Regions from separate parts of the Saccharopolyspora sp. NPDC045941 genome, predicted to be linked through region 3. Evidence: riboswitches for the same ligand, from Rfam matches in the RefSeq annotation. Region 3 holds a riboswitch; each other region holds the start of a gene.
The links. Region 3 has a riboswitch for glycine ahead of gcvT (glycine cleavage system aminomethyltransferase GcvT). Riboswitches for the same ligand answer to the same signal wherever they lie in the genome.
Positions count from the first base shown of each region.

Region 1: it holds a riboswitch for glycine, as region 3 does, so the genes downstream of both, gcvH (glycine cleavage system protein GcvH) here and gcvT (glycine cleavage system aminomethyltransferase GcvT) in region 3, are expected to answer to the same signal.
Region 2: it holds a riboswitch for glycine, as region 3 does, so the genes downstream of both, gcvP (aminomethyl-transferring glycine dehydrogenase) here and gcvT (glycine cleavage system aminomethyltransferase GcvT) in region 3, are expected to answer to the same signal.

Region 1 is NZ_JBWKKU010000012.1:122,913-130,030, reverse strand. It holds gene ald (alanine dehydrogenase) at 1-397, opposite strand, end outside; gene AC07FN_RS12265 (PucR family transcriptional regulator) at 776-2,332, opposite strand; glycine riboswitch at 2,445-2,549, shown strand; glycine riboswitch at 2,550-2,649, shown strand; gene gcvH (glycine cleavage system protein GcvH) at 2,696-3,067, shown strand; gene AC07FN_RS12255 (L-serine ammonia-lyase) at 3,097-4,452, shown strand; gene AC07FN_RS12250 (NAD-dependent epimerase/dehydratase family protein) at 4,862-5,728, opposite strand; gene AC07FN_RS12245 (NmrA family NAD(P)-binding protein) at 5,739-6,596, opposite strand; gene AC07FN_RS12240 (NAD(P)/FAD-dependent oxidoreductase) at 6,593-7,118, opposite strand, start outside.
Region 2 is NZ_JBWKKU010000006.1:89,084-96,201, reverse strand. It holds gene gcvP (aminomethyl-transferring glycine dehydrogenase) at 1-2,225, opposite strand, end outside; glycine riboswitch at 2,398-2,499, opposite strand; gene AC07FN_RS06750 (MerR family transcriptional regulator) at 2,588-3,157, opposite strand; gene AC07FN_RS06745 (bifunctional nuclease family protein) at 3,397-3,873, opposite strand; gene garA (glycogen accumulation regulator GarA) at 4,265-4,732, opposite strand; gene gcvH (glycine cleavage system protein GcvH) at 4,866-5,249, opposite strand; gene clsA (cardiolipin synthase ClsA) at 5,441-6,154, opposite strand; gene AC07FN_RS06725 (hypothetical protein) at 6,324-6,581, opposite strand; gene AC07FN_RS06720 (propionyl-CoA synthetase) at 6,912-7,118, shown strand, end outside.
Region 3 is NZ_JBWKKU010000016.1:51,411-58,528, forward strand. It holds gene AC07FN_RS15255 (amino acid permease) at 1-266, opposite strand, end outside; gene glyA (serine hydroxymethyltransferase) at 479-1,759, opposite strand; gene gcvT (glycine cleavage system aminomethyltransferase GcvT) at 1,785-2,888, opposite strand; glycine riboswitch at 3,004-3,103, opposite strand; glycine riboswitch at 3,104-3,203, opposite strand; gene AC07FN_RS15270 (TetR/AcrR family transcriptional regulator) at 3,280-3,906, opposite strand; gene AC07FN_RS15275 (acyl-CoA dehydrogenase family protein) at 4,008-5,186, shown strand; gene AC07FN_RS15280 (hypothetical protein) at 5,248-5,403, shown strand; gene AC07FN_RS15285 (YbaB/EbfC family nucleoid-associated protein) at 5,536-5,838, shown strand; gene AC07FN_RS15290 (Tm-1-like ATP-binding domain-containing protein) at 5,922-7,118, shown strand, end outside.

The DNA of each region.
Region 1 (7,118 bases), on a different contig from region 3:
TCGGCGCGAGCAGCGGCAGCGCGCCGTTGGCCGTCTGCACCGTCTCGTAGGCGATGCCGGTGACCCCGGACTTCAGCATCGCGTCGGTCAGCTCGGCGGAGGCCGCCAGGTGCAGGTAGGTGAACAGCACCTGGTTCCGGCGCAACCGCGGGTACTCCTCGGCGATCGGCTCCTTGACCTTGAGGACCAGCTGGCCCTCGCCCCACACCTCCTCGGCGGTGGGCAGCACCTTCGCCCCGGCTGCGAGGAAGTCCTCGTCGGGGATGGAGGAACCGGCGCCGGCGTTCGTCTCGACGAAGACGTCGTGACCGCGGGTGGTCAGCTCGTGCACGCCCGCAGGTGTGATCGCGACCCGGTACTCGTTGTTCTTGATCTCGCGTGGCACTGCGATCTTCACGGCGGAATCCTTTCGTCTCCTGTTGCGCACCACGATCCGCTGCAGCCGAAAGGGGCGCATCATTCCCGCAGGATGAGATTGCCCCGCGCGCTTTGTGCCCGCAGCACAAAGCCTGCTGCGACGGCGCCAACGCGTCGAGAGGGGCGGAAACGGCCCGGCGAGGACGGCCCGGGTGACAGGAAGGTTCCCTTGCTCGCAGCCACCCGGGCGGCCAGTGAAAGCAAGGGAACTTTCCTGTCATGCGGTGGCAGGAAGGTTCCCTTTCACACGTCAGCGCACGTGCGTCACGGGTGTGGTGATGACAGGAAGGTGCCCTCTCTCGCAGCCGCCGGGGGCGCGGCTCGGCGAGGGCGGGGTGACAGGAAAGTTCCCTTGCTGTCAGCCGTGCTGGGCCCAGCGGTCGGCGAGCAGTTGCACGAACAGCGCTGCGCGGACGTTGGGGTTCTCCAGGTCGATGTCCACGAGTTGGGTGAGCCGCTTCATCCGGTAGCGGAAGGTGTTCGGGTGCACGCGCAGCTCCCGGCTCGCCTGCCGCGGGTCGCCCGGGTGGCGCAGCCACGCGTGGAGGGTTGCCAGGTATTCGGTGCCCTGCGTCCGGTCGTGCTCGCGCAGCACCGGCAGCGGGCCCAGGGAGCCGACGCCCGCGTCGGTCGACGCACCGGCCATCCGGCTGAGCACCACCAGGTGCCAGTTGTCCTCGTACACCGCCACCCGGTCGCGCAGCTGGCCGGTGCGCAGCAGGCCGACCAGCTCCTCGGCCTGCGCGCGCGACTGGGGGAGGTCGGCGACCGCCACCGCATTGCCCACCGCGATCAGCGGGCGCGGCGAAGCGTCGTGGGACACGAGCGCTTCCCGCAGGTCCGGCCAGCCGCCCGCGCCCGCCCGGTCCGGCACCAGGGCGTAGAGCATGGTGCCGATCTCGGTGACCAGCGGGCGCCGCCCGATCCCGCGCGTGATCCACTCCCACATCGCCAGCCGGTGCCCCTCCGCTGGCCCGGCGGACGATGGCATTTCGATCGCGACGACCCGATGCGCCTCGTTGGGCACCGCCAGCTCGTTCACGGCCACCCGCCAGCCCTCGCCCCCTTCCAGCAGCAGCCGCACCTGCTCGGCGGACCGGCGGCGCTCCGCGTCCGCCACTGCCCGCCACCGCAGCAGTTGCAGCGCGACCAGTGGGGCGGTGTCGGCGAACGCGGTGGACCGCTCCTCGGAGACCTCCCCGGGCACCACGGCCCACATCGAGCCGAGCAGCTCGCCGCCCATCCGGATCGGCACCACCAGGCGGGGCAGGGTGCCGTCCTGCTGGGCGGGCACGAAGATCGCCGAACTGCCCTTGCTGAGCTGGCGGAACGTGCCGCGGGCCCGGAACTTGGCGAGCACCTCGTCGGGCTGCTTCCGGCCCATGATGGTCGACACCCGCGCCGGGTCGGTCAGGTCCTGCCGGGCGGAGTAGGCCAGGACCTGGGAGTGCGCGTCCTCGATCGTGACCGGCGCGTCCACCACGTCGGCGACCGCGTCGGCGAGGCGGAACAGGTCGCCGACCCCGGTGCCGCGCGCGTCGGCCTCCTCGATGCCGGTCCCGCCCAGCGCCGCCCGGATCAGCCACACCAACTGCGCCCAGCCGGTACCCGGCCGGACCTCCACCAGGGCCACCCCGGCTTCCTCGGCCGCCGCGGCCACCGCGTCGTCCGCCGAGATCGGCGGCTTGAGCAGCACTGCTGCCGCGCCCTGCGCGCCGCAGGCCCTCGCCAGCCGCTTCGCCTGCTCGCGATCCGCGACTGCCACGCCCAGCACGAGGTCGCCGCCCGCCGCGGTCGGCGGCTCATCGGGTTCGGCGATGACGACGTCGCCCACGCAGACCGTCGGCTCCGGGCTGACCACTGTGCGCAGCAGCGTGGGGCCGACCCGTTCGACCAGCGCCCGGATGTCCAGCATCACCGGCCTCCTGAGTGCTTCGGGCCGCCGCCAGTCAGGTGGGGGAGGGCATTGACACCAGGGCTGGCCCGTTTATCGTTGCTGAGCACATCGACAATTGCATACCGGCCGTCGACCCCGTGCGGGAGAGACCTTGAGGGCTCATACCGAGCCGTCAGGGCGCCGAAGGAGCAAGACTCCCCACAAACTCTCAGGCACCCATGACCGTTCGGGCGAGGCAACTCTGGAAAGCGCGCGTCATCCCTGACGCTCCACCCACGGTGCAAGCCGCGAGAAACCGCGGCGAAGCTCTCAGGTTCCGAAACAGAGGGGGAGGCCCAGCCCCGGGCATCTCTGCCCCCGAAAGCCTTGGAGCCTCCCGACATGTCCCTGCCTGCGAACCTGCGCTACACCGAAGAGCACGAGTGGATCGAGGACCGCGACGAGCTGGTCCGGATCGGCATCACCCAGCACGCCGCGGACGCGCTCGGCGACATCGTCTTCGTGCAGCTGCCCGAGGTGGGGGAGCAGATCGAGGCGGGCCAGGCCTGCGGCGAGCTGGAGTCCACGAAGTCCGTCAGCGACCTGTTCGCGCCGGTCACCGGCGAGGTCGTGGCGATCAACGAGTCCGTCGTGGACGATCCGGCGTTGGTCAACTCCGAGCCCTACGGCGAGGGCTGGCTGCTGGAGGTGCGCACCTCCGACACCGGTGCCCTGCTCACCGCCGAGCAGTACGCCGCGGTGATCGCGGAGTAGCGGGGAATAGGCGAGGGAGGAGACGGTCAATGGCGATCAGCGTCTTCGACCTGTTCTCGGTCGGTATCGGGCCGTCCAGTTCGCACACGGTGGGTCCGATGCGCGCGGCCCGCCTTTTCGTGCAGCGGTTGCACGGCGAGGGCCGGTTGCCGCAGGTCAAGCGGATCAAGGCGGAACTGTTCGGGTCGCTCGGCGCGACAGGGCACGGGCACGGCAGCCCGAAGGCGGTGCTGCTCGGTCTCGAGGGGCACAGCCCGGAGACCGTCGACCCGGCGGCGGTGGAGGGCCGGGTCGCCGAGATCCGGGAGACCGGGCGGCTGCGGCTCGACGGCGTGCAGGAGATCCGGTTCACCGTGGACCGCGACCTGGTGATGCACCGGCGCAAGTCGCTGCCGCTGCACCCCAACGGCATGCGGTTCACCGCGACCGGCACCGACGGGGTCGAGCTGGAGAGCGCGGTCTACTACTCGGTCGGCGGCGGTTTCGTCGTCGACGAGGACGCCACCGGCACCGATCGGATCAAGCCCGACGCGACCCCGGTGCGGTACCCGTTCCGGACCGGCGCGGAACTGCTCGCCCGCACCGAGGAGTCCGGGCTGCCGATCAGCGGCGTCATGCTGGCCAACGAGCTGTCCTGGCGCGGCGAGGACGCCGTGCACAAGGAGCTGCTGGGTATCTGGCAGGTCATGCGCGAATGCGTGGACAACGGATGCCGGAACTCCGGCGAACTGCCCGGCGGGCTCAAGGTCCGGCGACGGGCGGCGGAGCTGGCCGCTTCGCTGACCGAGCACGACGATGCGCTGGAGTGGGTGACGCTCTTCGCGCTCGCGGTGAACGAGGAGAACGCGGCCGGCGGGCGCGTGGTGACCGCGCCGACCAACGGCGCGGCCGGGATCGTCCCCGCGGTGCTGCACTACTACATGCGGTTCGTGCCGGGCGCCGACGACGCCGGCGTGGTGCGCTTCCTGCTCGCGGCCGGTGCGGTCGGCGTGCTGTTCAAGGAGAACGCGTCGATCTCCGGTGCCGAGGTCGGCTGCCAGGGCGAGGTCGGGTCCGCGTGCTCGATGGCGGCCGCCGGGCTCGCCGAGGTGCTCGGCGGGACCCCGAGCCAGGTGGAGAACGCCGCGGAGATCGCGATGGAGCACAACCTCGGGCTCACCTGCGACCCGATCGGCGGTCTCGTGCAGATCCCGTGCATCGAGCGCAACGCGGTCGCGTCGGTGAAGGCGATCACGGCGGCGCGGATGGCGCTGCGCGGCGACGGCACCCATTTCGTCTCGCTGGACAAGGTCATCAAGACCATGCGCGAGACCGGCCGGGACATGAAGGTCAAGTACAAGGAGACGGCTCGCGGCGGCCTCGCCGTCAACGTCATCGAGTGCTGACCCGCCGCACGCCCGGTGAGTGCATGGGAACTTTCCTGTCACCACCGGGCTGTGCGGTGAGCGCTGGGGAACCTTCCTGTCACCGCCCGCACCGGGGCCTGGTGGCATGCGGATGGGAACTTCTCTGCCACCGGGTCCGTAGCGCGAGCATGGGAACTTTCCTGTCAGCGCCGCTCAGCACCGCGGTGAGTGCATGGGAACTTTCCTGTCACCGCCAGGCCGTGTGGTGACTGCATGGGAACCTTCCTGTCACCACTGAGCCGTGCGGTGCGAGCTCGGGAACCTTCCTGTCACCAGGCCGGTTCCTGCGGTGACTGCATGGGAACTTTCCTGTCACCGAGGAGCCACCGGGCTCCTGTGGTGGAGCCTTCCCGCCGTCGGCTCCGGTGCGAGGATGGGAACTTTCCTGTCACCGCTCCCCGCCGCGCACCGGCCAGATGCCGTGCGCCGGGGACCAGTCGAGGAGGCGTCGCGCCGCTTCGCTGCTGACGCGGTGCGACGGCTCGGCCGCTTCGTCCGGCGCCTGCCCGGGGGCCGGGCTGCCGTCCGTGCGGGCCAGCTCGCGGTAGTAGTCCGCGACCCGGACGGGCTCGTCGGCGATGTTCAGCGTCTCGCCCGCGCAGCCGCGCTCCAGCGCGCCGACCACCGCCTCCGCGTAGTCCCGCGCGTGCACCATCGCCGCCCACGACCGCCCGTCGCCCGGGATGGGCAGCCGCCCGGCGCGCAGCCGGGCCCGCTGCTGGTCCTGCACCGTCGCGGGGCCCACGAAGCGTCCGCCGCGCAGGATGCTCCACGCGATCTCGTCGGCGGGCAGTTCGCGGACCGCGGCTTCCATCGCCTGGACCGGGGCGACGATGGTCGTCCGTTCCGGCCGGTGATCGAACGGCGCCGTCTCGGTCAGCGGGGTGTCGCCGCCGTCCGCGTAGGCCATCGTGATGCTCATCTGGACGAAGCGCCCCACCCCGGCTTCCTGCAGCGCGTCGGTCACCACCGCGGTTCCGGTGCTGCGCAGCGCCGTGTTCAGCGCCCAGCTGCCCGCGGTCGGCGGGACCGCGGTGGCCGCGTTGACCACCGCGTCGACGTCCTTGAACTCCGTCGCCAGCAGTCGCCCGGCGACCGGGTCGAGCAGCGACGCCCGGATCCGGCGGGCTTCTTCCGGCAGACGGTCGAGGCGGTCGCCGGGCGCCATGGCGGTCACGTCGTGTCCGCGGCGCAGCAGCATCGGGACGAGGTGGTGGCCCAGGACCCCGCTGGCCCCGATGGCGAATACGTGCATCGGTTCCCCTTCAGTTCCGCAGTTGCTCGGCGAGTCCGGCGGCGAACGACCGGTAGTCGCGCGGCGGCCGGCCGGTGATGTCGGCGACCGCCGTCGTCACCACCTCCGCCTCGCCGGCCCGGTAGGTGGCGTAGAGCTGGAGGCGCGCCGCCACCGCCCAGTCCGGCACTCCCGCCGATCGCATGGCCGCCGCGACCTCGGCGGGCGCGGCGTCCACGTGCCGGATCGGGCGTCCGGCCACTTCGGACAGGATCTCGGCCACCTCCCGGTAGCCGAGGGCTTCCGGCCCGGTGAGGTCGTAGTCCCCGGCCGCGACGTCCGCGGTCAGCAGGCTCACCGCCGCGAGGGCGATGTCCTCGACGTCGATCATGCTGACCCGCGCCGCCCCGACCGGCAGCACGATCGCGTCGCGCGCCCGGATCGTCGGCAGCCACTGCAGCGCGTTCTGCATGAAAGCGTTGGGGCGCAGCACCGCGTGCGGAATGCCCGCGGCGCGCAGCTCGTCGTCGCCGACGCCGTGCTGGTGGTGGATGCTCGACTCGGCCCCCGCCAGCGCTCCGAGCGCGGACAGCTTCACCACCCGGCTCACCCCTGCCTCGCCGCTGGCCGCGATGAGATTCCGTTGCAGCACAAGCTGTTCCGGGTGGAACGGGGTGAGCATGAACAACCGGTCCACGCCGCGCAGCGCGCTCAGCGTCGAGGCGCGGTCGGCGAGGTCGCACTCGATGACCGCCGCGTCGGGCGCGCGGTTCGGCGAGCCGGGGCGCACCAGCGTGCGCGGGCGGTGGCCGAGCCGCACGAGTTCCCGCGTCACCGCGCGCCCGACGGCACCCGATGCGCCCGCGACGGCGATGACCGGCCCGCTCACGCCGCCCCCAGCGCGCGTGCCCCGGCGAGCTCCAGGTCCGCCGGGAGCCGGTCGTGCACCGCCGAGTCCGCGAGCAGTTCGCCCAGTTCCGGGGCGAACTTGAACAGGTTGTGCCCGGCGATCGCGGTGACCCCGGGGGCGTGCCAGGCGCGGAGCGCGTCGCTGCCCGCGGGCAGCTTGCTCATGATGCACACCCGCACCCCGATCGGCTCCGGGATCAGCCCCGGCAGGGCGCGCTCGACGTAGCCGGTGACCCGGCGGACGTGGTCCTCCATGCCTTCCTCGCCGGTCAGCGCGCCGCGGGCGTCGAACGGCACGTCGACGCCGTCGCCGATGAGGCCCAGCACGTACTGGTCGGTGTAGGGGATCACCGAGCCGTACACCATCTCGCCGAACTGGCCGGACTTGTCCACCCAGCACGGCGTCGGCGCGCCGCGCAGCTCCTCGCGGATCCGGTAGTGCGGGCGGGCGTGCAGCGCGCAGTCCAGCGGGATGTCCCAGCCGAGGCGGGCCGCCAGGCGC
Region 2 (7,118 bases), on a different contig from region 3:
TGGTTGGGCAGGAACGGCGCGAGGTGCTCACGCACGCCGATCGGGCCGACGCCCGGACCGCCACCGCCGTGCGGGATGCAGAACGTCTTGTGCAGGTTCAGGTGCGAGACGTCGGAGCCGAACTTGCCCATCCGCGCGAGGCCGATCAGGGCGTTGAGGTTCGCGCCGTCGACGTAGACCTGGCCGCCCGCGTCGTGCACCAGCCCGCACACCTCGCGCACGGTGTCCTCGTACACGCCGTGCGTGGACGGGTAGGTGATCATGATCGCGGCGAGGTCGTCGGCGTGCTCGGTGACCAGCTCGCGCAGGTGGTCGAGCTCGATGTTGCCGGCGTCGTCGCAGCGGACCACGATCACCCGCATCCCGGCCATCACGGCGCTGGCGGCGTTGGTGCCGTGCGCGCTCGCCGGGATCAGGCACAGGTCCCGGTCCTCGTCACCACGGCTGCGGTGGTAGGCGCGGATCGCCAGCAGGCCGGCGAACTCGCCCTGGCTGCCGGCGTTGGGCTGCAGGCTCACCGCGTCGTAGCCGGTGACCTCGGCCAGCCAGGTCTCCAGGTCCTTGACGATCGACAGCAGCCCCTCGGCGTCCTGCGCGGGCGCGAACGGGTGCAGCGAACCGAACTCGGGCCAGGTGATCGGCTCCATCTCGGCCGTCGCGTTGAGCTTCATCGTGCACGAGCCCAGCGGGATCATGCTGCGGTCCAGCGCGATGTCCTTGTCCGACAGCCGCCGCAGGTAGCGCAGCAGCGAGGTCTCGGAGCGGTGGGTGTGGAACACCGGGTGGGTCAGGTACTCCGAGGTGCGCTCCAGCGCCGCGGGCAGCGCGTCCGGCGTCTCGATGTCGAGCTCGTCGACGTCACCGCCGGTGACGCCGAAGGCCTGCCACACCGTCGCCAGGTGCGCCCGCGTGGTGGTCTCGTCGCAGCTGATGCCGACGTGGTCGGCGTCCACGCGGCGGAGGTTGATGCCGCCCCGGCGGGCCCTGGCGACGACGTCGTCGGCCTTGCCCGGCACCTTCACGAAGATCGTGTCGAAGAACTCCTGGTGCAGCACCTCGACGCCGCCGCGGCGCAGCTGCTCGGCGAGCACCGCCGCCATCCGGTGCGCGCGGGTCGCGATCGACCGCAGCCCGGCCGGGCCGTGGTAGACCGCGTACATCGAGGCCACGACGGCCAGCAGCACCTGCGCGGTGCAGATGTTGCTGGTGGCCTTCTCGCGGCGGATGTGCTGTTCGCGGGTCTGCAGCGCCAGCCGGTAGGCCTGGTTGCCGTCGGCGTCGACGCTCACGCCGACCAACCGCCCCGGCAGCTGCCGTTCGAAGCCCTTGGCCACGGCCATGAACCCGGCGTGCGGGCCGCCGAAGCCCATCGGCACGCCGAACCGCTGGGTGCTGCCGACCACCACGTCCGCGCCGATCTCGCCGGGCGAGCGCAGCAGCGTCAGCGCCAGCAGATCGGCCGCGACGACGACCTTCGCGCCGCGCCGGTGGACCTCCGCGATGATCTCCTCGTGGTCCCGCACCGCGCCGGAAGCGCCCGGGTAGGACAGCAGCACGCCGAAGAACTCGCCGTCCGGCAACGCCTGCGCGCCCGCGGCGAGGTCGGCGACGACGACCTCGATGCCCAGCGGCTCCGCGCGGGTCCCGATCACCGCGATGGTCTGCGGCAGCGTGTCGGCGTCCACCACGAACCGCGGCGACTTCGACCGGCCCGCGCGGCGCACCAGCGTCATGCCCTCGGCCGCGGCGGTGGACTCGTCGAGCATCGACGCGTTGGCCACCGGCACCCCGGCCAGGTCAGCCACCATCGTCTGGAAGTTCAGCAGCGCTTCGAGCCGGCCCTGCGAGATCTCCGGCTGGTACGGCGTGTAGGCCGTGTACCAAGCGGGGCTCTCCAGCACGTTGCGCAGGATCACCGGCGGCGTGACCGTGCCGTAGTAGCCGAGCCCGATCATCTCGGTGTGCGGGCGACAGCGGCGCGCCAGCTCGCGCAGCTCGGCCAGCGCCTCGGACTCGGTGGCCGGCTCCGGCAGCGCCAGCTGCAGGTCGCCTTCCCGGATCGTGTCCGGCACGGCGTTCTGCCCCAGCTCCTCCAGCGAGCCGACGCCGATCACGTCGAGCATGCGCGCGAGTTCGGCCGGCATCGGGCCGACGTGCCGGTCGGCGAACGGCGTGCCGTGCTCCAGGGCGGCCAGGGGAATGCGGTCGTGGGTCACGTCGGTCATCGCCAAACCTCAATCGTCGCGGCGGCAAAGGGCGGCAGGCAGCCGGAACTGCCCTGCTCTCCCCCTCTGTCACTGTCCGCGAAGCGAACGCCTGAGAGCTTCACCCGGGAACCGGGCTTGCACCGTCGGCGGGGTGCACCACGGCCGTGGTGCACCCTCTTTCCAGAGGTATCTCGCCCGTGCGGTCCAGGTGGCCTGAGAGGTTGGCGGGGAGGGTTGCTCCTTCGGCGCCGACCGCGGCCTAGGCCGGGCCGGACTCTCCCGCACGGGGTCGGCGATGTGCCGCAGCTTACCCGATCAGGGGGTCCGAGCGGACCAGCGATGTCACCGGCCGCACACCACCCGGTCGGGGGCCGGTCGGCTCAGCCGGTCTCGGCCTGCCGGTCGCGCCGCCGACGGGACAGCTCGTCGTCCATCGGGACCAGCTCCGCGCCGTCGGCCCGTTCCGCCGGGAAGTCGTGGATCGTGCCGCTGATCTCGCGCATCGCACCGCTGACGGCGATGCCGAACACTCCTTGGCCACCCTGCAACAGGTCGACCACCTCCTCGGCAGAGGTGCACTCGTAGACCGTCGTCCCGTCGCTGAACAGCGTCAGCCTGGCCAGGTCCTGCACGCCCCGGTTGCGCAGGTGTTCCACCGCGACCCGGATGTTGTGCAGCGACACCCCGGTGTCCAGCAGTCGCTTGACCACCTTGAGCACCAGGATGTCCTTGAACGAGTACAGCCGCTGCGAGCCGGAGCCGGCTGCGCCGCGGATGGACGGGCCGACCAGCTTGGTGCGCGCCCAGTAGTCCAACTGGCGGTAGGTGATGCCGGCGATCTGGCAGGCGGCCGGACCCCGGTAGCCGACCAGTTCGTCCGGCAGCGAGGCGTCGGGGAACAGCTCGCCCTGCTCCACGGCAGCATCCCGGTTGGACGCTTCCTCGACCACGCCTGCCTCCCCTCGTCCGGCACGAAGCCGACGACGACGATCACCAGCTCCCGGACCATCGCGGTCCGAGGCCGCGAACACCGCCCAGCGGCCGAATCACACCGGGGCAATTCGCGTAAGTTCGACGGTATGCCTGCCCCGCGAGGAGGTCAACGCGACGCGCGGGGCACCCGGACGACCCGGCCCCCGCCTGCTCGCGCAGACAGGGGCCGGGCTGTGTCGTCGGTCGATCGGCGGGCTCAGGTGTCGGCGCCGCGGAAGTCCTCCGGGGAGACGGAGTCCAGGAACTCGCGGAACTTCTCCACCTCGTCCTCCTGCTCGTCCGGGATGATCAGCCCCGCCTCGTCCAGCACCGATTCGTCGGCGTGGATGGGCACCCCGATGCGCAGCGCCAGCGCCACCGAGTCGCTCGGCCGCGCGGAGACCCGCACATCCCCGTCGAACACCAGCTCGGCGAAGAAGGTGCCGTCCTGCAGGTCGGTGATCCGCACCTGTTCCAGGTCGCGCCCGAGGGCGCCGATGACGTCCTTCAACAGGTCGTGGGTAAGGGGTCTCTGCGGCCGCACACCCTGCTGCTCCAGCGCGATGGCGGTCGCCTCGACCGAGCCGATCCAGATCGGCAGGTAACGCTCGCCGTGCGCCTCGCGCAACAGCAGAATCGGCTGGTTTGCTGGTAGTTCAACTCGCACGCCGACGACGCGCATCTCGCTGCTCATCGTCACATCGCCTCCTCCAGCGCGCCGAAGCGTGACATCCCCGTCGAGGATCGCGCACCGACGCCTCCGACGCTACCCGCGTTGCGGCGGACACGCCCATCCCTTTAGCGGTCTGGTCGACCACCGAATCCGCGGCCTTCCTGCCGGTGCATCTGGTCCGAACCGCTGGCTGAGCTCTTCATCGAGCATTACCAGCACGATACACCGCCGACCCGTCCGCCGGACCGGTCGAAAGGCGGCCGCTACAACGTGGAAACCGGTTGCGACGGCGGGAAATTCCCCGCGCGGGAAGTCAGTCGATCTCGGCTGCGCACTACCTTCACGCGCCAGCGGGGCGACGCCGCTTCGGCGCCGCCCCGCTGGCGGATGGACTAGTCGGTCCAAGGGCCCCTCAGCGGGCGCCCGGGCCCCCATCGATCGGGCCGGTCAGGAACACCAGCCGGAACTTCCCGATCTGCACCTCATCGCCGTTGGCCAGCACCGAGGTGTCGACCGGCTCCCGGTTGACGTAGGTGCCGTTGAGGCTGCCGACGTCGACGACCACGAAGTCGTTGCCCTCGCGCCGGAACTCGGCGTGCCGGCGGGAAACCGTGACGTCATCGAGGAAGATGTCGCTGTCCGGGTGCCGTCCCGCGCTGGTGGTCTCCCGGTCCAGCAGGAATCGCGATCCCGCGTTGGGGCCGCGCTTGACCACCAGCAGGGCGGACCCTGCGGGCAGCGCATCGACCCCGGATGCGGCGGCGGGCTCCGGGGACGCACTCTCGGTGCTCTCCGGCTCCGAGAGGAAGGGCCTGAAGACCGAGGTGGTCTCCGGTGACTGCTCCGGCGGAACGTCGCCGTGGCCGGGGAATTGGCTCACCTGAGCTCTCCTCTACGCGGATAGATCGTGCCAAGTATGTGCCCAACGTACCGTGCAGGTACAGACACGGGACGCGGGACTCCCGACATCTTCCTCTCGGCCCCTGACAGACCGACGATCTTGCCTGGTCGGATCAGGATTCGGTCAGCTTCTGGTACGCCGCGGCGTCGAGCAGACCGTCCAGCTGCGCCGGGTCGGCGAGCTTGAGCTCGACCATCCAGCCGTCGTCCAGCGGAGCCGAATTGACCAACTCCGGCTCGTCCTCCAGCTGCTCGTTGCGGGCCACCACCTCGCCGGTGACCGGCGCGTAGATCTCCGAGACGCTCTTGGTCGACTCCACCTCGCCCATCGAATCGCCGGCGGTGACCTGCTGGCCGAGGTCCGGCAGCTGCACGAACACCACGTCGCCGAGCTGCTGCTGGGCGTAGTCGGTGATACCGATGCGCACCTTGTCGTCAGCCGTGCGCTGAATCCACTCGTGCTCTTCGGTGTACTTGATCTCGTCCGGGGCCGCCACGTGGTCCCGCCTCCCTGCTCCGCTGGTGCTGTGGATCACCGGTCACGGAGGTTCGCGTGATCGGCTCGGCGAGCGTATTCACCACGCGGCGCAGGCCGCAAGGCGACCCTCCAGCGCGCGACGCGAAAAGGCGCCGCCCGCCGATTCGGCTCGGCGAGCGGCGCCCTTCGCGCGGGACGTCCGGACGGCGCTCAGGCCGGTCTGGCGCGGGCCTGGCGGACCGCCGCCATCACCTGGCCGAGGTAGAGGATGCCGGCCCACAGGTAGAGCGCGCCGCCCCAGCAGGTGAAGGCGTAGGCGATCGGTCGGACCACTTCGGACAGCGGGAAGTCCTCCTGCACCAGCAGCAACAGCGGGAACGCGTACATCAGGCAGAACGTCGCGGCCTTGCCGAGGTAGTGCACCTCCGGCGGTTCGTAGCCGTGCCAGCGCAGCACCGGCAGGCAGAGCGTCAGCACCACGTCGCGGATGACCAGCGCGGCGGCGACCCACCAGGGCACCACGTCGCGCAGCACGAAGGCCACCAGGGTCGCGACTATGTAGAGGCGGTCGGCGGCCGGGTCGAGGAGCTCGCCGATGCGGCTGTACTGGTTGAGCCAGCGGGCGAGCTTGCCGTCGAGCCAGTCCGTGATGCCGCTGATCACCAGCACCAGCAGGGCGAGCAGGTCGGCCTTCGGGCCCAGCAGCAGCCAGAGGAACACCGCAACGCCGGCCAGCCGGATCACGCTGAGCAGGTTCGGAAGTGTCCACCATGGATCGGCCCACACGCCGGCGGCGGCCTCCCGTATCCGGGCCATGCCCGGATCGGGGCGCTCCGCCGCGGGGCCCTGCCCCGCCGGATCGGGATTCATCCCGCGATCCCCGCTCGTGGTGTCTTCCGTGGTGCGCTCAGCATCCTGCACCACGAGCCTCCCCTGAATGGTTGTGCGTCCTGCCCTCGCTTCGGACGCAACTTGTGCATCCCGACCAGATCAGGGTCTCACATTCCTCGCACAACACACTTGGCGGCCGGGCTCCCGCGAAGCCGGTCGATCGGGCTGCTCCACGGCGGGAGCCGTCGGCCACCGGGCGCGGTTACGCCCTGGTGCGGCTCCAGCCGCGGCGGCGGAGGTCCGCATCGGTGAGAAACCGGGCCCTGCCGCGGTCGTCGACGCCCGCCCAGCGGGCCCCGGTGGAGCCTTCGAGGACGTAGGAGTGGCCACCGCTCCACACCACGCTGCACGGCGCGGTGGGCAGTTCGGTGGCCGCGGGGCCGCAGCCGGGTTCGACCCGGGTGGCAGCGGCGGTCTGGGCGGCGGATGCCTGTGCGGACAAGGCCGGTTCCGTGCTCATCGTTGTAGCACCTCCGATTCGGTTGTCGGCGCGATGCGCCGTGGTGTTAGCCCGATCATCGACTTCGGCTTGATTGTGTTCGGACGAGCACGCTCTGTCGCGCCGATCTACCCGCCCAGCGCCAAACGGACACGTTGTGTCGCCGAGTTGCACCCGGGATTCCCGGCGGCGCTCAGCGCGGCCGAAGTCCGCGCGGCCGTTCGTCCGATCGGCCGTGTTTCGGCTGTGACAAAAGCGTTTCGCGCATCGCTACCGGCGACCCTGGCGTTACGCCGAGTTGTGCGGTAGGACGACAGGCGACATCGGGGCGGATGCAGGAGGAACGTGGTCATGGGTGCCTATGCCGAGGCCTACCGGCGGAGTTCGGCCGATCCGGAGGGCTTCTGGCTCGACGCGGCGGCGGCGATCGAGTGGGAGCGGGCACCGTCGCGGGCCCTGGACGCCACCGCGGACCCGTTCTTCCGGTGGTTCCCCGACGGCGAGCTCAACACCTGCTTCAACGCGCTGGACCGGCACGTCCGCGACGGGCGCGGCGAC
Region 3 (7,118 bases):
GCCCACGGGCCCACGAACTCGCCCGCGTACTCCGCGAACGATCCGCTCACCGGGCGGTACATCAGCAGCTCGCCGAGCGCCCGCATCACGAAGAAGATCATCAATCCGGCGATCGCGTAGATCAGGATCAGGCCGGGCCCGACCTGGTGCAGCGCCTTGCCGGAGCCGAGGAACAGCCCGACCCCGATCGCCCCGCCGATCGCGATCATGTTGATGTGCCGGGTACTCAGATCCTTCCGGTACTCCTCGGCCTCTGGTTGGCTCATCGAAGCGTGACTCCTTAATCGCCAGCGTGTTTCGCTGAAACTGCGCAGATAATCCGGCATTCGGGCAGTGCTTGCAAGCGATTGGGCACAGTTGAAATCGAGCCTTTTCCCAGTTCCAACATAGTCCACTTAGGACACAGTAGCGTGAAACGCCGCATTTCGGTCATTGCAGACCGAAATGCGGCGTTCGAGGGCTACTCGCCGATCACCTGTCAGAGGTTCGGGTACAGCGGGTGCTTGGCGGCCAGGGCCTCCACCCGCTCCCGGAGCTTCGCGCTCGCCGACTCGTCGAAGCCCGGCTTGAGCGCCTCGGCGATGACGTCGGCGACCTCCGCGAAGTCCTCCTTGCCGAAGCCGCGGGTGGCCAGCGCCGGGGTGCCGATGCGCAGCCCGGAGGTCACCATCGGCGGCCGCGGGTCGTTGGGCACCGCGTTGCGGTTGACGGTGATGCCGATCTCGTGCAGCCGGTCCTCGGCCTGCTTGCCGTCCAGCTCGGAGTCCCGCAGGTCCACCAGCACCAGGTGCACGTCGGTGCCGCCGGAGACCAGCTGCACGCCGGCCTTGACGGCGTCGTCGGCGAGCAGCCGCTCGGCCAGGACCTGCGCGCCCTCCACGGTGCGGCGCTGCCGGTCGGCGAACTCCGGCGACGCGGCGACCTTGAACGACACCGCCTTGCCGGCGATCACGTGCTCCAGCGGCCCGCCCTGCTGGCCCGGGAACACCGCCGAGTTGAACTTCTTCGCGAACTCCTGGTCCGCCGACAGGATCACGCCACCGCGCGGGCCGCCGAGGGTCTTGTGCGTGGTGGTGGTGACGACGTGCGCGTGCGGCACCGGGCTCGGGTGCAGCCCGGCGGCCACCAGGCCGGCGAAGTGCGCCATGTCGACCATCAGGTAGGCGCCGACCTCGTCGGCGATCTCCCGGAACCGCTTGAAGTCCAGCTGCCGCGGGTACGCCGACCAGCCGGCGATGATCAGCTGCGGCTTGTTCTCCCGCGCCAGCTTGGCGACCTCGTCCATGTCGACGCGGTGGTCGTCCTCGCGCACGTGGTACGGCACCACGTTGTAGAGCTTGCCGGAGAAGTTGATCCGCATGCCGTGGGTCAGGTGACCGCCGTGCGCCAGGTCCAGGCCCATGATCGTGTCACCCGGCTTGAGCAGCGCGAACATCGCAGCCGCGTTGGCCTGCGCGCCCGAGTGCGGCTGCACGTTGGCGAAGGACGCGCCGAAGAGCTCCTTGACCCGGTCGATGGCCAGCTGCTCGATGACGTCGACGTGCTCGCAGCCGCCGTAGTAGCGGCGGCCCGGGTAGCCCTCGGCGTACTTGTTCGTCAGCACCGAGCCCTGCGCCTCGAGGACGGCCTGCGGTGCGAAGTTCTCCGAGGCGATCATCTCCAGCGTGCTCTGCTGGCGGTTGAGTTCGGCGCCGACCGCCGCCGCCACCTCGGGGTCCACCGCGGCCAGCTGGTCGTTGAACAGGTCCGGTGTCGACATGGTGTTGCCTCCTGTGTATTTCTCTTCAGGCATTGCGGCGGTAGAACGGCAGCTCGACGACCTGCACCGCGACGGCCTTGCCGCGGATGTCGACCTGCAGCTGCGTGCCGGGTTCGCTGTGGTCGCGGTCCACGTAGGCCATCCCGATCGGGTGGCCGAGCGTCGGGGAGGGGGCGCCGCTGGTCACGACGCCGATCTCGGCGCCGTCGGCGTCCAGCACGCGGTAGCCGTGCCGGGGTGCCCGGCGCTGCTCGGTGCTCAAGCCGACCAGCGTGCGCTCGGTGGGCTTCTCGGCCGCGGCGGCCAGCGCGTCCTTGCCGACGAAGTCGCCGGCCTTGTCCAGCTTGACCACCCGGCCGAGGTTGGCGTGGAAGGGCATGAGCTCGGCGGACAGCTCGTTGCCGTACAGCGGCATGCCGGCCTCCAGCCGCAGCGTGTCGCGGCAGGACAACCCGGCGGGCTGCAGGCCGTGCTCGGCGCCGGACTCGGTCAGCGCCTGCCAGACCGCCTCGGCGTCGCCGGGCTCGGTGAACAGTTCGAAGCCGTCCTCGCCGGTGTAACCGGTGCGCGCCAGCAGCACGTCCTTGCCCGCGACCCGGCTGCGGTAGCCCGCGTAGTACTTGACCTCGGCGAGGTCGGTGTCGGTCAGCGGCGCGAGGATCGCGACCGCGTTCGGGCCCTGCACCGCGATCAGCGCGTAGTCGTCGGAGACGTCCTGGTGCTCGGCGTCGAAGCCGCCGATGCGCTCGGCCAGCTCGCTGGAGACCACGGCGGCGTTCGCCGCGTTGGCCACCACCAGGAACTCCTCGTCGCCGAGCCGGTAGACGATCAGGTCGTCGAGCACGCCGCCGGCAGCGTTGCAGATCATCGTGTAGCGGGCGCGGCCGGGCTTGATCGCGGACGCGTTGGCGACCAGCGCGTAGTCCAGCGCCTCGGCGGCCTGCGGCCCGCTGATCCGGATCTCACCCATGTGGGTCAGGTCGAACAGGCCGGCGCCGGTGCGCACGGCGTTGTGCTCGGCGGTGTCGCCCGAGTAGCGCAGCGGCATCCGCCAGCCGGCGAATTCGGTGAACGTCGCCCCGAGGGCTTCGTGCACGTGGTGCAAGGGCGTCTGTCGTGGCGACGACATGGTGAGACTCCTCCTGGTGGGCGCCGGTCGGCAGTCGAGGGCCGGTCAGCTCACTGAGCCCAACCTTATCGGGGATGCCTCGACCTCGACCTGCGCGGGCTTGCGCTGGTTGGGCGGTCTCCCCGGAGTCATTGGCCTGAGAGTTTCGCCGCCCGCGAGGGGCGGCTTGCACCGTGGGCGAGAAGCGGGCGCTTCTGCTTTTCTCCGTGTTCGCCTGGTGCCGTGCGGTGCCGGTGCCTGAGAGTTTGCTGGGGAGAATTGCTCCTTCGGCGCTCCGGTCCCGGAACGGGCCGGAGTCTCTCCCGCACGACGTCGTGGGCGCGGTATTCGGTTGTGCGAACAGGACGCTACGAACCGGCGTGACCCACGTCAACCGGGCGGGTGAGTGATCTCAGGCGGGGAGCTCGCCGTACTGCTTCTCCAGGCCGTCGACCAGGGCGGCCAGGGCCAGCTCGAAGCTGTCGGCGTCGATCTCCGCCGCGTGCTCGCGGAGCAGGTGGGCCTTGTTCAGGTGCGGGAAGCGGTCGCCGTAGAGCGCCGCGTCGTCCGGGAAGCCGCCGCCGAAGGAGCCCATCGCCGAGCCCACCACCAGGTACTTCGTCGAGGCGCCGATCATCGTGGCGTAGCGCTGCGGCCAGCCTGCCCTGGTCAGGCCGCCGTGCACCGCGTCCGCCCGGCGCAGCGCGTTCTCCCGGCGGGCCGGGCCGTAGGCCAGGAACGGGACCAGGTTCGGGTGGGCGATCAGGGCGGCCCGGTAGGAGCGCGCCCAGGTGCGCAGGCCGGTCGTCCAGCCCGCGTCGAAGCCGGAGACGTCGACCGCGGCCATCACGTCGTCGGCTATCTCGTGCAGCAGCTCGTCCTTGGTCGACACGTGGTTGTACAGCGACGCCGCGCGGACGCCGAGCCGTTCGGCCAGCCGCCGCATGGACAGCGCTTCGAGGCCGTCGGCGTCGATGATCTCCAGGCCGATCCGCCGGATGCGTTCCGGCGACAGCCGGGGGGTGGTCGGTCTGGGCACGTCTTCTCCTCGCCGGATCCCTTGCGGCGCTCGCCGGGACCGCCTTAGGCTGCCACAAAACTAACGACGTTAGTTAGCTGGCCGCAGGAAAGGATCCGGCGATGGTCGACTTCTCGCTGTCCGACACAGAACGCGACATCCGCGACTGGGTGCGCAACTTCGTCCAGCGCGAACTGGTGCCGCTGGAACAGGAGGTGTTGCGCCGCGAGCGCGCCGGGGAACGCGGCCTGACCAAGGACGAGCAGCGGGAACTGCAGGACAAGGCGAAGCAGGCCGGGTTCTGGGGCGTGCAGACGCCCGAGGAGTACGGCGGCATGGGCCTGTCGGCGGTGATGACGGCGCTCATCGAGGTCGAGCTCGGCCGCACCTTCGTGCCGTTCCGCTTCGGCGGCTACGCCGACAACATCCTGTACTACGCCAACGACGACCAGAAGGAGCGCTACCTGCTCCCGACGATCGAGGGCACCCGCAAGTCGTGCTTTGCGATCACCGAGCCCGGCGCCGGCTCGGACGCCAAGAACCTGCGCACCACCGCCGTCAAGGACGGCGACGAGTGGGTCATCAACGGCGAGAAGACCTTCATCACCGGCGGCATCGACGCCGACTTCGTGATGGTCTTCGCCGTCACCGACCGGGAGAAGGGCGCCAACGGAGGCGTCACCTGCTTCCTGGCCGACCGCGACGCGGGCTGGAAGTCCGAGCCGATCGACATCATGGGCCCGTGGGAGCGGCAGCCCGCCGCGCTGGTGTTCGACAACGTGCGGGTCCCGGAGCACAACGTGCTCGGCGAGGTCGGCCAGGGCTTCAAGCTCGCCATGCAGTGGATCGGCCGCGGCCGCTACCTGCTGCCCGCGCACGCCCTCGGCGCCTGCGAGCGGCTCGTCGAGATGGGCATGGAATACGCCAAGACCCGCGAGACCTTCGGCAAGCCGATCGCCGAGCGCCAGGCCATCCAGTGGATGATCGCCGACTCCGCGGTGGAGATCGAGGCGCTGCGCTGGCTCGTGCTGCAGGCGGCCTGGCAGGTCGACCAGGGCATGGACTCCCGCCACGCGCAGTCGGTGGCCAAGCTCTTCGGCGCCACCCGCGCCAACGAGATCGTGGACCGGGTCCTGCAGATGCACGGCGGCATGGGCTACACCAAGGAGCTGCCGGTCGAGCGCTGGTACCGCGACCTGCGGCTGCTGCGCATCTTCGAGGGCACCGACGAGATCCAGCGTCGTACCGTGGCGCGGAACCTGCTGAAGGGTCACGCATCCATCAGCGGCGTGCTCGGCTGATTCATGACCGATTTGTCGGTAGCCTGGTGGTAGCCGTGACTCCGAACCGCCGGGAGCGACGATGTCTCTGTTCAAGAAGGTCGCCGATTTCGCCAGCAGCCCGCAGGGCCGCAAGGTGATCGACCAGGCCAAGAAGTACGCCTCCGACCCGAAGAACAAGGAGAAGATCGACCAGGTCAAGAACAAGTTCTTCGGCAAGGACGGCAAGAGCCACTGACCGATTGCCCTGACGACAGCCCCCGGTGTCCGCACCGGGGGCTGTTTCATCGGACTCGCTACTGTGTGTAGGCATGCGGTGCATGGGGCTTGTGAGATGGTCGTGGAAGGTTCGGACTTGGGAGGGCACGTGATGGCGGACGACGTCCGTGGCGAGGGAAGTGCTGCCGGGGGCGCCGTACGGGTGACCGTCGGTGCCGACGGAAAGGTCGACGAGCTGCACCTGGAGCCGCGGCTGCTGGGCAGCGGGGTCGAGGCCATCGCGGCCGCCGTTCGGGAGGCGGTCAACGCCGCCCTCGACGACGTCAACGGGAAGCCGGATCGCACGATGCAGGCGTTCGAGACGGAGCTGGACAAGCTCAGCGACGGCTTCGAGCGGGCGATCGAGAAGGTCACCAGGAACCTGGCCGAGGCGCAGAAGCGGCTGGAGCAGTAGTCGCCTGATCTGCCGACTGTGCGAGGGCGGCACCGCCAGTAGAGTTTCGCGGGGTTGACTCGATTCCGAGCCGCGGAGGGCCAATGGGCAGCGCGTACGTCGTCGGGACCTTCGACACCAAGGGCGCCGAGCTGCACTACGTCGCCGCGCTGGTCGCAGGCGGGCATCCCGTGGTCACCGTGGACCTGTCCACCACCGGCGGGAATTCCGACGCGGACGTGCCGGCCGCCGAGGTCGCCGCGCACCACCCGGGCGGGCCCGGCGCGGTGTTCACCGGCGATCGGGGCTCGGCCGTCGCCGCGATGGCCGTGGCGTTCGAGCGGTTCCTGGCCGCGCGGGACGTCGCCGGGATCATCGGGCTCGGCGGCTCGGGCGGCACCGCGCTGATCACGCCCGCGATGCGCGCGCTGCCGGTCGGCGTGCCCAAGGTCATGGTGTCCACAGTGGCCTCCGGCGACGTTTCGGCCTATGTGGACGCCACCGACATCGCGATGTTCCCGTCGGTCACCGATGTCGCCGGGCTGAACCGGATTTCCCGCCAGGTGCTGGGGAACGCCGCGCACGCGCTGCTGGGCGCCGTGACGCGCCCGGTGCCCGCGGTCGAGGACAAGCCCGCCGTCGGGCTGTCCATGTTCGGCGTCACCACGCCGTGCGTGACGGCGGTGGCCGAGCAGCTGACCGCCGACTACGACCCGCTGGTGTTCCACGCGACCGGAACCGGCGGTCGCGCCATGGAGAAGCTCGTCGACGACGGCCTGATCCGCGCCGTCGCGGACATCACCACCACCGAGGTGTGCGACCTGATCGCCGGCGGCGTGATGAGCGCGGGGGAGCAGCGGCTGGACGCCATCGCCCGCACCGGGGTGCCCTACGTCGGCTCCTGCGGCGCCCTGGACATGGTGAACTTCGGCGCGCTGGACACGGTTCCGGCGCAGTACCGGGACCGCACCCTCTACGTGCACAACCCGCAGGTCACGCTGATGCGCACGTCCGCGGCGGAATGCCGGCGCATCGCCGAGTTCATCGCCGCCAAGCTCAACGCCTGCGACGGCCCCGTGCGCTTCCTCCTCCCGGTCGGTGGAGTGTCCATGTTGGACGCACCAGGACAGCCCTTCCACGACCCCGAGGCGGACGCGGCGCTGTTCGAGACGCTGGAGGGCCAGGTGCGGCAGACCGGGGACCGGCGGGTCGAGCGGGTGCCGCACAACGTCAACGATCCGGAGTTCGCCGCCGCGCTGGTCGCGGCGTTCCGGGAAGTCGCCGGATCTGCCGAGAGAACC